Regions from separate parts of the Anaerostipes sp. PC18 genome, predicted to be linked through region 2. Evidence: predicted binding sites of a transcription regulator. Region 2 holds the regulator's gene; the other holds the start of a gene.

Region 1 (6,019 bases), 340 kb from region 2:
TCATTAAAAATTGTTTGCAACCCCTAATTTTAAAAAATTAAGAAATTTCATATATCCAGTAATCTATGCAATTCTGTGAAATCGTCAATAGAATATTCGGGGTTATCCACATGACCAAAACCATAGGATGCCCATACAAAAGCTGTTCCGGCTTTTTTTGCGCTTTCGGCATCTCCTTTTGTATCCCCTATATATACAGGAGATTTCAGCCGGCTGCGCTCCATGACAAGCTTTATGTTCTTATCTTTCGGCAATCCGGTGTGACCCTGTTCTTCATAGTCCGTGATCCAGGGGGACAGCTTGTTTCTTCTCATAAACGCACGGACATAACCGCTGGGGCAGTTGCTCACAATAAACAGAGGATACTGCTGTGCAAGTTTTTTAATCGTAGCTTTTACTCCGGGATAAGTCCGGTCGGTGTGTAAGGATTCAATAAGCTGTATCTGACGGTTTCCGCAGTCCTCCATGAGTTTGTACCGCTCTTGTGGCGGCAGGTGGGGCATAAACAGATCGGCCACTTCATTTGGAGGAGTTCCGAATACGGGAGTCAGATTCTCAGGTGTAAAGTTTATTTCGGGATGGCCCTGATTGTGGACCTCTCTGGTGAGTGCCAAAGCAATCTCATCTCTCACGTCCCACAGTGTTCCGTCAATATCAAAAATAATGCCGTCGATTTTCATGTATCAGATTCCTTTCTGTTCATTTTTTCAAAGTTATGATGTTATTCTATATTATTTTCGGAAATTATCAATATTTGATCGAAATATTGAGTTTTGAAACTAAAATCGCCCATTCTGTGATTGAATACAATCATGATTTTTTGTATAATTGACAGTAATAAGGAGGAATCTTATGAGTTTTGAAGACCGTGAAAGGAAAATTATCCAGTTAGTAAAAGAGCGAAATTATATTTCAGTCAAAGAACTGACAAAACTTTTGTATGTCAGTGAGCCGACGATCCGCAGAGACTTGACGTTGCTGGATAAGAAGGGGCTGCTGAAGCGAAACCGGGGCGGCGCCTCTTATGTAAGCAGGCAGCAGACACAATACCCACAGGCATTCCGCCACGATGAAAATATACAGGAGAAAAAATATATCGCGAGGCTTGCGTCACAGTTTGTACAAAACGGGGACTCTGTTTTTATGGATGCCAGCAGTTCCTGTTTTTATCTGGCTCAATATATCAAGCGGGATAAAAAGCTGAATGTCATGACACATGGCTTTGCCACAGCAAAGGAATTGGCAAAATCATCAAACATAAATGTAGAGGTTGTATGCGGAAGATATGATATTTTCAATGATGCAGTCTACGGTGCAGATGCCTGTAATTATGTGAGATCCCGCTATGCAGACATCTGCTTTATGTCGATGGGCGGCCTGGATGTTTCACAGGGGCTGACAAACTTATATTTAGAGGATGCGGAGATCACCAGGGTATATCATCAGCAGGCAAAAAAAACCATTTTATTAGCAGACCATACAAAAATAAATTGTAAATATTATATAAAAGTATTTGATCTGGCGGAGATCGACGTATTGATCACCGACCGTCCCCTGCCGGAAGAATTTGATACTTTTTGTTTTGATCATGATATAGATGTGATCTTTGAATAGTATGTGTTAAAATGTTTTTGAGGTAAGAACTATGCAGATGTCGAATCGGATTAAAGAAATAATAGAAGTGATTCTGAACAGCAAGGGTTATGTGACGGTTGGTGAAATCGCAAAGAATGCGCTGATGATCAATATTCTTCTGAATCATGCAGATGAAGCCACTCTCTATCAATGGCTGAGGAGAGAAGGGGATGCATCGAGAGTCTATACAGTTAAAAACAGTATTCTGGATTCCAAAATCCATACATTCATTGAATATGTGGAAGACCGCATGGGACTTCAGCTGATCCGGGACAAAGAATTAAAAGAAAGCCTTTATGTTCATATAGAGCGTGCTTTGACAAGAATCCGGGGTACCTCACGATGTGCCAACGAAGAGTACTCCTTTAGGTGTCATTCTTACTATTGCCGCAACAGGAAGTGAGGCGTCTAACAGTTGTGTTATCACAAAAGCAGACGAAAATTTAAAACGGTTCTGTGACAATGACATCAACCGTGCCAGATTTGCCATTGAAAATCCGGAACTTATGATGACCCTGCCTCCATTTCAGACGGCATGCGGCATCATTGACATCATGTCTCACTCATTTGAGAGATATTTTACTCCTGAAAAGGAAAATGACATACTGACGGACTATTTATGTGAGGCTATTTTCCACACATGTATGGACTGCGGACGGATTCTCATGAAAGATCCTGAGAACTATGAGGCAAGAGCCAGCATCATGGTGGCATCGACTCTTTCGCACAATGGTCTGACCGGTATGGGAAGAACCGGAGACTGGGCATCCCATTTCATCGAGCATGAATTATCCGGCGAATATCAGAGCGTAACTCACGGAGCAGGACTTGCGGTGATCACTCCTGCATGGATGAAATATGTGTATAAAGACAACATGGACAAATGTTCTTCTTAAGCCTCGGTGTTCCGACAAAATTAAGGGATGTTCCCGGAGTTGAGGATTTAGATGAAGAAGTGATGGAGCGCATGGCGAAACGTGTACGCGTTGTCCATGAGGACGGAAGCATCGGCTGGGTGCGCCGCTTAAGTACAGAAGATATTGTAGAAATATTTAAACTGGCGATGTAAAAAATAATGAAAGAAAGTCCCACAGTGAAAAAGACTGCTGTCTTTTATCACTGTGGGACTTTCTGCGGTTTGGTGAAAAGTTTTATACTTATTTTATTGATAATCAGTCAAAATTGACATATAATTAACGGTGATTGATAAAATTTTAACCAAAATGCACAATGTGAAGGAGGTATTTCATGTTAAACCAGGCCTACTATGACAAAACAGATGAGATCATAGCATCTCACGGGCTTACGCAGGCTGCTTTGATCCCGATCATCCAGGATATTCAGGCAGAATATCGCTATCTTCCGCCGGAGCTTTTAAGTTATGTGGCATCAAAGCTGTCCATTGACGAAGCCAAGGCGTACAGTGTTGCGACCTTTTATGAAAACTTTTCTTTTGAACCAAAAGGAAAATATATCATTAAAGTCTGCAACGGGACAGCCTGTCATGTCCGCAAATCAGTCTCCATTTTGGAACGTCTTTACAGTGAGTTGGGGCTCTCAGAGGAGAAAGCGACCACTGATGATATGATGTTCACGCTGGAGACCGTTTCCTGTCTTGGTGCCTGCGGGCTTGCACCAGTCCTCACCGTCAATGACAAAGTCTATCCGGCGATGACCCCGGATGCTGCTGCTGAACTGATCCGTGAACTGAGAGGAGCTTAAATGATGAAAAAAATTGAAAACAGAGAAGTTCTTGAACAGATCCGTCAAACTTCCAGGGAGCAGATGAACAAAAGCAAATGCCGGGTCCTGATCTGTGCAGGTACAGGCTGTCTTTCCGGCGGGTCAGGCGCCATCTATGACAGGATGTGTGAGTTAGTGGGGGAACATCCTGACGTAGAAGTCCATTTCGGACCGGAGATTGCACACGGAGACGGTGAGATCGGAGTGAAAAAAAGCGGATGCCATGGCTTCTGCGAGATGGGGCCTCTGATGAGGATCGAGCCTCAGGGAATCCTATATACAAAGGTGAAGCTTGAAGACTGTGAGGAGATTTTTCACAGGACGATTGAAAAGGGAGAACCGATCAGGCATCTGTTATTCAAGAGGGATGGAATTGAATATCAGAGGCAGGAAGAGATTCCCTTTTATAAAAAACAGACGAGAAACGTATTAAAAAACTGCGGGCATATTGACGCAGAACATATAGAGGAGTATTTATCCATCGGCGGATACGAGGCTCTGGAAAAAGCACTGTTTGACATGAAGCCGGAAGAGGTGGTCAGCGAAATATCAGAGTCGAATCTGAGAGGCCGGGGAGGCGGAGGTTTCCCAACAGGGTATAAGTGGTCCCAGGTAGCCGGACAGAAAGAGAAAATCCGCTATGTCGTATGTAACGGAGACGAGGGGGACCCGGGTGCATTTATGGACCGAAGCATCATGGAGGGAGATCCCCACAAGATGATCGAAGGAATCATGATCGCCGCCTATGCGGTAGGCGCCCGGGAAGGATATATTTATGTGCGGGCGGAATACCCCCTGGCAATCAGCCGTCTGAAACGGGCAATAGAACAGGCGGAAGAATGCGGACTTCTGGGAGAACATATTCTGGGAACTGATTTTTCTTTCCATTTACATATCAATAAAGGAGCAGGCGCTTTCGTGTGCGGAGAGGGAAGCGCACTGACGGCATCCATCGAGGGCAGCCGGGGGATGCCCCGGGTAAAACCGCCGAGAACCGTAGAACAGGGCCTGTTTGGAAAACCGACGGTGCTGAACAATGTAGAGACGTTCGCTAATGTTCCGATGATCATCACAGAAGGCGCCCAGTGGTTTAAAGGGATCGGCCCTGAGAAAAGCCCCGGAACCAAGGCGTTTGCCCTGACAGGCAGTGTCAATCACACAGGCCTGATCGAGGTGCCTATGGGAACGACGCTCCGGGAAGTGATCTATGATATCGGAGGAGGAATCAAGGGAGACGGAGAATTCAAGGCGGTACAGATCGGAGGACCGTCCGGCGGATGCCTCATCACACCGCACCTGGATGTGAATCTGGACTTTGACTCCCTGAAAAAGATGGGTGCCATGATCGGGTCCGGAGGCCTTGTTGTTATGGATGACAGCACCTGTATGGTGGAAGTGGCACGGTTCTTCATGAATTTTACCCAGAATGAAAGCTGCGGAAAATGTGTCCCGTGCAGAGAAGGAACCAAGCGGATGCTGGAGATTCTTGAGCGGATCGTGGAGGGAAAAGGAAAGCCTGAAGATCTGGACCTTCTGGAGGAGCTAGCCACGACGATCACAGAGACGGCACTCTGCGGATTGGGAAAAAGTGCTGCCCTCCCTGTCATGAGTACCCTTAAGCTGTTCCGCGATGAGTATGTGGAACATGTGGTCGACAAGAAGTGTGCTTCTCATAACTGCAGTGCCCTGAGAAGATTTATCATCAGCCCGGAACGCTGCAAAGGATGTTCCAAGTGTGCAAGGAACTGTCCGGCAGACGCCATCAGCGGACGGATCAAAGAACCGTATGTAATTGACAATAATAAATGCATTAAGTGCGGTGCATGTGAGAGTGCCTGTGCGTTTGGTGCGATCCATATTGAAGGGTAGGAGGAGAAGAACATGAGTTATATGACAATCAATAACAGAAGAGTAGAGTTCACAGATGAAAAAAATGTTTTGTCTGTCATCCGCAAATCCGGGATCGATCTTCCTACATTCTGCTATCATTCCGAACTTTCCACATACGGCGCATGCCGGATGTGTGTGGTGGAAGATGACCGGGGTAGGATCTTTGCATCCTGCTCTGAGACACCAAGAGACAAAATGGTGATCTATACAAATACACCGAGGCTTAAGCATCACAGAAAAATGATTATTGAACTTTTGCTGGCCTCCCACTGCAGAGACTGTACTACCTGTACGAAAAACGGTGTCTGTGTCCTGCAGAAATTATCCAGACGGCTGGGAATCAAGGAGGTGCGCTTTGAGAACAATAAAAAGCAGCTACCGAAGGATCTGTCTTCCGAATGTATCATCCGGGACCCTAACAAATGTATCCTATGCGGAGACTGCGTGAGGACCTGCGATGAAATTCAGGGCATGGGAATCCTGGACTTCGCATTCCGCGGATCAAAAATGCAGGTGACAACGGCTTTTAACAAAGACCTGGCACAAACGGACTGTGTGGGATGCGGACAGTGCCGTGCAGTCTGTCCTACCGGAGCCATTACGATCAAGCAGGACATTGAAAGAGTTTGGGAGGCGCTGTCTGATCCGAAAATACGGGTCGTTGTCCAGATTGCTCCTGCCGTGCGCGTAGCCGTGGGAGACAAGTTCGGAATCCCGAAAGGAGAAAATGTACTGGGGCGTCTTGTGGCCG
Region 2 (6,019 bases):
GACGGTTGGCTTCACAGGAAATCACCTTTACCAGTCCGCTGCCCATGCGCAGAGCACTCTTTGCCGAAAAAAAAGCAGCCCCTGACATCGTCTCATTTCCTGCTATGATCAGGACTTTTCCGTAGGTGCCCTTGTGAGAATCCGCAAAACGGCCCGGAAGCCTCTTTAGATCTTCCCTGTCGTATGTGAATCCCCCTGCATGCTTCTTTAAAACGGAATCAAAGAAACCTATCTTTTCTACATACAGCCGTCCCGCATATTCTCTTCCCGGATAGAGCAGATGTCCTGCCTTGGGCCCGCCGAACGTCACCGTAGCGTCTGCCCTGACGGCGCATCCAAGGACTTTCCCCGTATCCCCGCTGATGCCGGAGGGAATATCGACCGACATGACTCTGGCTCTGCTTTCATTGATCCTCTCCACAACGGTCCGATATATCCCCGCTATCTCCCTGGAAAGGCCTACGCCGAACATTCCTTCCAAAATCCAGTCATAGCCGTTATAATCTATTTCTTTTTTTTGCTCATACCCAAGACGGGTAAGGATATCATACTGCGTCTTTAAATCTCCGGATGCCTTGGACAGCTCCCCCACGACTGTGAAATCCACAGAATATCCTTCCTCCAGAAGGATTCTGGCCGCAGCCAGCGCATCTCCCCCGTTATTTCCGCATCCTGCCACAGAAAGTATCCTGTCACTTTTTCTGACCGTTTCCATGAGCCTTCGGGCAATTTTTTCGCTGGCCCGCTCCATCAGCACAAGACCCGGCATTCCGATCTGCTGTATGGTCTCTTTATCAACATCCTGCATTTCCTGATTTTTCAAAACATATTTCATAGACACTCTCCTATGACAAAAGCCTGTGCCAGCCCCCCTGTGTTCGTAACCGACACATGAAATTTCGTAATCTGCATATCCGATGCCAGCTTTTCGGCTCTGCCTGTCAGTTTCACATAAGGCGCTCCTTTTGAATCCCGGAACACTCCGATCTCATAGGGCTCCAATCCGAAGAAGCCGGTTCCAAATACTTTGGAAACGGCTTCTTTAACTGCAAAATTACCAGCAAGAGTCGTACTGTTTAAACCTGCGTATGCCAGTTCCTCTTCTGAAAAAATCCGGCTTAGGCGGTTCTTTCTCTCCACCATCTTCTGTACCCGCCCGATTTCTATCAGGTCAGTTCCTATACCGACAATCATGGCGTTCCTCCCGTCTTTACTCCGCGCCCTCGCCGTCTTCCCTGCTGTGAATATTGTAAGTCAGCGTCATGAGACTTTCTGCCAGATGGACATTCTCCACGGTCACACTGTCTGGCAGCGTGAGATCCACAGGAGCAAAGTTCCAAAATCCTTTGATGCCCCAGGACACAAGATCTTTGGCAATCTTCGGCGCCTGGTCCTGCGGAAGCGTGAGGGCTGCGATCTTGATCTCATGATTCTTTATAAACTCTTCCATATCGTCAATATCGTGCACTTCTACTCCGTGCACCGTGATGCCGATCAGCTTCGGATTTACATCGAACAGTGCGATCACCTGAAAACCAATGCTGTTATTGTTGAAATCCTGATAATTGGCCAATGCCTGCCCCAGATTTCCGGCACCGACAATGATCATCTGATTGCTCTTGTCAAGCCCCAGGATCTTGCCGATCTCCACGTAAAGGTTTTCTACATTGTAACCGTATCCCTGCTGCCCGAAACCTCCAAAGTTATTCAGGTCCTGTCGGATCTGGGATGCAGTTACTTTCATTCTCTCGCTCAGCTCTTTGGATGAGATCCTCGTAATATTTTTTGCTTTCAAAGCCCCCAAATAACGGTAATATCTAGGTAATCTCTTTATAACTGCCGGTGATATATTCTTATCCATTGATGACATTATTACCCTCCCACTTATTTTATTAACTACTCAAATTAAATAAATTATATAAGATTGTCTAATAACTGTCAAACTTTTCGGTGCGTTTTTTCAGAAATTATGTTATGCTTAAAAAGAATTTTTACAGCTTAGAAATTTTGAAGGAGTGCACTATGGTTTTATCTTGTCAGAATATACATAAAACATTTGTCGACCAGGAAGTCCTGAAAGGAATTTCCTTTCATATCAATGAGAAGGACCGGCTCGCCGTCATCGGCTTAAACGGCGCCGGAAAGTCCACCCTGCTCAAGATCATCATGGATCAGATGACACCCGACGAAGGGGAGATCCACAAAAAGAAGGACGCCGATATCGGCTATCTCGCACAGCATCAGGACCATACTTCTTCCCGCACCATTTATGAAGAGCTTTTGACCATAAAACAAGATGTGATCGAACTGGACAAAAAACTCCGCTCTCTGGAGCATATGATGAAGCATTTAAGCGGCGCAGAGCTCGAAGAAAAGATGGAGGAATACACCAGGACCACTCATTTATTTGAACAGAAAAACGGTTTTGCCTATGAAAGTGAGATCGCAGGAATCTTAAAAGGACTCGGGTTTAAAGAGGAAGACTTTCAAAAAATGATTGAGACACTGTCCGGAGGACAAAAGACAAGGGTAGCTCTCGGAAAACTTCTGCTGATGAAGCCCGAGATTCTTCTCCTGGATGAGCCTACCAATCATCTGGATGTTGAGTCAATCCAATGGCTGGAAAACTATTTAAGCCACTATGAGGGCGCTGTCATCCTGGTCTCCCATGACCGGTATTTCCTGGACAAGATCGTCAACAAGGTGATGGAGATCGAGGCGGGGCATGCGATGCTCTTTGACGGCAACTACACTTCTTTTATTAAGAAAAGGGATCAGGTAAAGGCGATCCGCTTAAAGGAGTACGAAAACCAGCAGCAGGAGATCCGGCACCAGAAGGCGGTCATCGAAAAACTAAAGCAGTTTAACCGGGAAAAATCCATCCGCCGGGCCGAGAGCCGTGAAAAGATGCTGAACAAAATTGATGTCATCGAAAAGCCTGTGGAGATCGACGGGAAAATGCGCTTTGCTATCGAACCGTCGGTTGTCAGCGGAAACGATGTCTTAACGGTGGAACATCTGGAAAAAAGTTTCGGGCCGCATACGCTGTTTTCCGATATAAATTTTGAAATATTCCGCGGCGAGCGCGTGGCATTGATCGGCGCCAATGGAACCGGAAAGACTACGATGTTGAAAATCATCTGCAAACAAATGCCTAAAAACAAAGGACTGATCAGGCTCGGTTCCCAAGTATCCATCGGATATTACGACCAGGCACAGGACAACCTGCATCCGGATAAGACAATCTTCGAGGAGATATCTGATTCCTTTCCGGAACTGACCAACACAAAAATCAGAAATACACTGGCCGCTTTCCTTTTTAAGGGAGAAGATGTATTTAAACTTGTTTCTTCCTTAAGCGGTGGGGAAAAGGGGCGGGTATCTCTTGCGAAACTTATGTTATCCCATGCCAATTTCCTGATTCTTGACGAGCCTACCAACCACTTGGACATTCACTCCAAGGAAATCCTGGAATCCGCCCTGACCCAATACACAGGCACGGTTCTTTACGTATCCCATGACCGGTATTTCATAAACAAAACGGCTACAAGAATTCTTGAACTCTCTCCGAAAGACGGTCTTCACTCTTATCCGGGTGACTACCAGCACTATCTTTTAGAAAAGGAAAAGGAAGGCACGAAAGAGGTACAGGATGCTGAAACTGAGTCTGTATCCGATACGAAGCTGATCTGGCAGAAGCAAAAGGAGAAAGACGCAAAACGGCGGAAAAGAGAAAACCGCCTGAAAAAAATAGAACAGGAAATCGAGGAACTGGAGGCGGAAAACACAAAACTTGACGAAGAAATGTGCCTGCCGGAGAACGCAGTCAATACAAAGAAACTGCTGGAACTCTCCACTGCCAAAGCCCGGAATGAGGAACATCTGGAAACCCTTTATGAAGAATGGGAGACCTTGTCAGAAGAAACCGAGTGAAAATGCCATGGTATTTTTACAAATATTTGTTATAATAGACTAAGTACCATTTTTAGGAGGTAACAAGATGAAATTAATATCGTTTGCTGTGCCATGCTATAATTCCCAGGAATATATGAGACACTGCATAGATACATTGTTGACCGGAGGTGACAAAGTTGAGATCCTCATCATCGACGATGGTTCCACGGACAATACCGGCATGATCGCCGATGAATATGAAAACAAATATCCCGGTATCTGCCGGGCGATCCATCAAAAGAACAAAGGCCACGGCGGTGCGGTAAACACTGGTATCGCTCATGCCAAAGGGATTTATTTTAAGGTCGTGGACAGTGATGACTGGGTCAGCGAACATGCTTATGAAGAAATCTTCAATCAATTAGAGACATTTTACCGTCAGGGAACCATCATAGACATGTTTATGTCCAACTATGTCTATGAGAAACAGGGTGTAAAGAGAAAAACCGTGATTCATTACCGCCATACGATCCCGGTTGAACAGATTTTTACATGGGACGATGTAAAGCGTTTTCCTCTGAGCCAGTACATTCTCATGCACTCCGTCATTTACCGTACTTCTCTTCTCCATGAGTGCCGCCTGTGCCTGCCGGAACATACTTTTTATGTAGACAACCTTTACGTTTTCAAACCGCTTCCATATGTGAAGACCATTTACTATCTGGATGTAAATTTTTACCGCTACTTCATCGGAAGGGACGACCAGTCTGTCAACGAAGCCAATATGATCAAACGGATCGACCAGCAGTTTTTTGTCACCAAAGCCATGATCGATTATATGAGCAGCTTTGAACTGGTGAACAAGCCGTTATACCGCTACATGAAACACTATCTGAGTATCATCATGACTGTGTCATCTGTCATTGCCATCAAATCCGGCATACCGGAGCATCTTCAGATGAAAAAAGAACTCTGGAAGTACCTGAAATCAAAAAATACAAAACTGTACCGCCAGATCCGGGGCTCTCTTGTTGGAAATGCAGTCAATCTCCCGGGCTATGGAGGCCGGAAAGTTGTCATCGCAGCTTACAAAGCAGCCCGGAAGTTCATTGGATTTAATTAAACGGACATGTCTGCCGGCGCAGACATCCCCAATCAGATCAGATAAAAATGACATTGGAAACAATAAAACCAATGTCATTTTTTATTCCATAAGAAAATTATAATGTGAAATCCAAAACCCTCCACTATATCACCATACTTCTGATCTGTGTTATTCTAAAGCTATGAATGGAGGTTTTTTCATGAAAACTTATAAAACATCTGAGGTTGCAAAACTCATAGGAATTCATCCCAATACCGTCCGGCTGTACGAAAAAGCGGGACTGATCCCAAAACCGGAGCGGCAGAACAATGGATACCGCATTTTTACCGATCTCCATATCGAACAGTTCCGACTGGCCCGTCTGGCTTTTCAAATGGAGGTACTGCAAAACGGGCTGAGGAAAAAGGCTGTCCAGATCGTAAAAACAGCGGCATCCTGTGATTTTTCCAAGGCTCTGGTACTGGCAGAAGAATACCTGGCACAGATCAGAAAGGAACACGCCAATGCCGAAGAGGCAGTTGAAATTGTAACAGAGATTTTAGCCGGAGAATCACAGGAACATACTCATCCCATGAAACGCAGGGAAGTATCCCGGTATCTCGGCATTTCTATGGATGCTCTGAGAAATTGGGAAATGAACGGCCTTTTGACTGTAAAACGCAGGCAAAATGGCTATCGCATATATACGAGTCAGGATATACAGAGGCTCAAAATCATTCGCTCCCTGCGGTGTGCAAATTATTCTTTGGAGTCTATTCTGCGTCTGCTCGGCCACCTGTCAAAAAATCCCGGGATTGATATCAAAGAAGTTTTGGATACTCCCAATAAGGATGACGAAATTATTGCTGTGTGCGACAAACTGGTTACTTCTCTACGGACTGCCGAGAATAATGCCCTGGAAATGATATGCAAACTGAAAAGAATGAAAAAACAATTTTCTTAAACCCTCCACTTTACCACCAATGTTTCCGTTGGTGGTATTCTTTTTTTATACAAAAAAAGGAGGTATCCTTCATGAAT

The links. The regulator Rex, encoded in region 2, represses fermentation and respiration genes when NADH is low (regulators of the CRP and FNR family bind a similar motif). The targets are predictions, from matches to a motif close to ATTGTTAANTANTTAACAAT.
Region 1: a site for Rex is predicted at 2,838-2,857, ahead of P8F77_RS08895 (NAD(P)H-dependent oxidoreductase subunit E). Genes of this name have one in related genera too.

What each region holds. Positions count from the first base shown of each region.
Region 1 covers NZ_CP121164.1:1,638,234-1,644,252, forward strand. Annotated here, with positions in the region: gene P8F77_RS08870 (HAD family hydrolase) at 48-680, opposite strand; gene P8F77_RS08875 (DeoR/GlpR family DNA-binding transcription regulator) at 853-1,614, shown strand; gene P8F77_RS08880 (hypothetical protein) at 1,646-2,038, shown strand; gene P8F77_RS08885 (iron-containing alcohol dehydrogenase) at 1,980-2,531, shown strand; gene P8F77_RS08890 (hypothetical protein) at 2,519-2,704, shown strand; gene P8F77_RS08895 (NAD(P)H-dependent oxidoreductase subunit E) at 2,884-3,357, shown strand; gene nuoF (NADH-quinone oxidoreductase subunit NuoF) at 3,358-5,247, shown strand; gene P8F77_RS08905 ([FeFe] hydrogenase, group A) at 5,260-6,019, shown strand, end outside.
Region 2 covers NZ_CP121164.1:1,974,241-1,980,259, forward strand. Annotated here, with positions in the region: gene P8F77_RS10795 (NAD(P)H-hydrate dehydratase) at 1-835, opposite strand, end outside; gene acpS (holo-ACP synthase) at 832-1,194, opposite strand; gene P8F77_RS10805 (redox-sensing transcriptional repressor Rex) at 1,211-1,870, opposite strand; gene abc-f (ribosomal protection-like ABC-F family protein) at 2,023-3,933, shown strand; gene P8F77_RS10815 (glycosyltransferase family 2 protein) at 4,001-5,017, shown strand; gene P8F77_RS10820 (MerR family transcriptional regulator) at 5,199-5,942, shown strand; gene P8F77_RS10825 (ABC transporter ATP-binding protein) at 6,014-6,019, shown strand, end outside.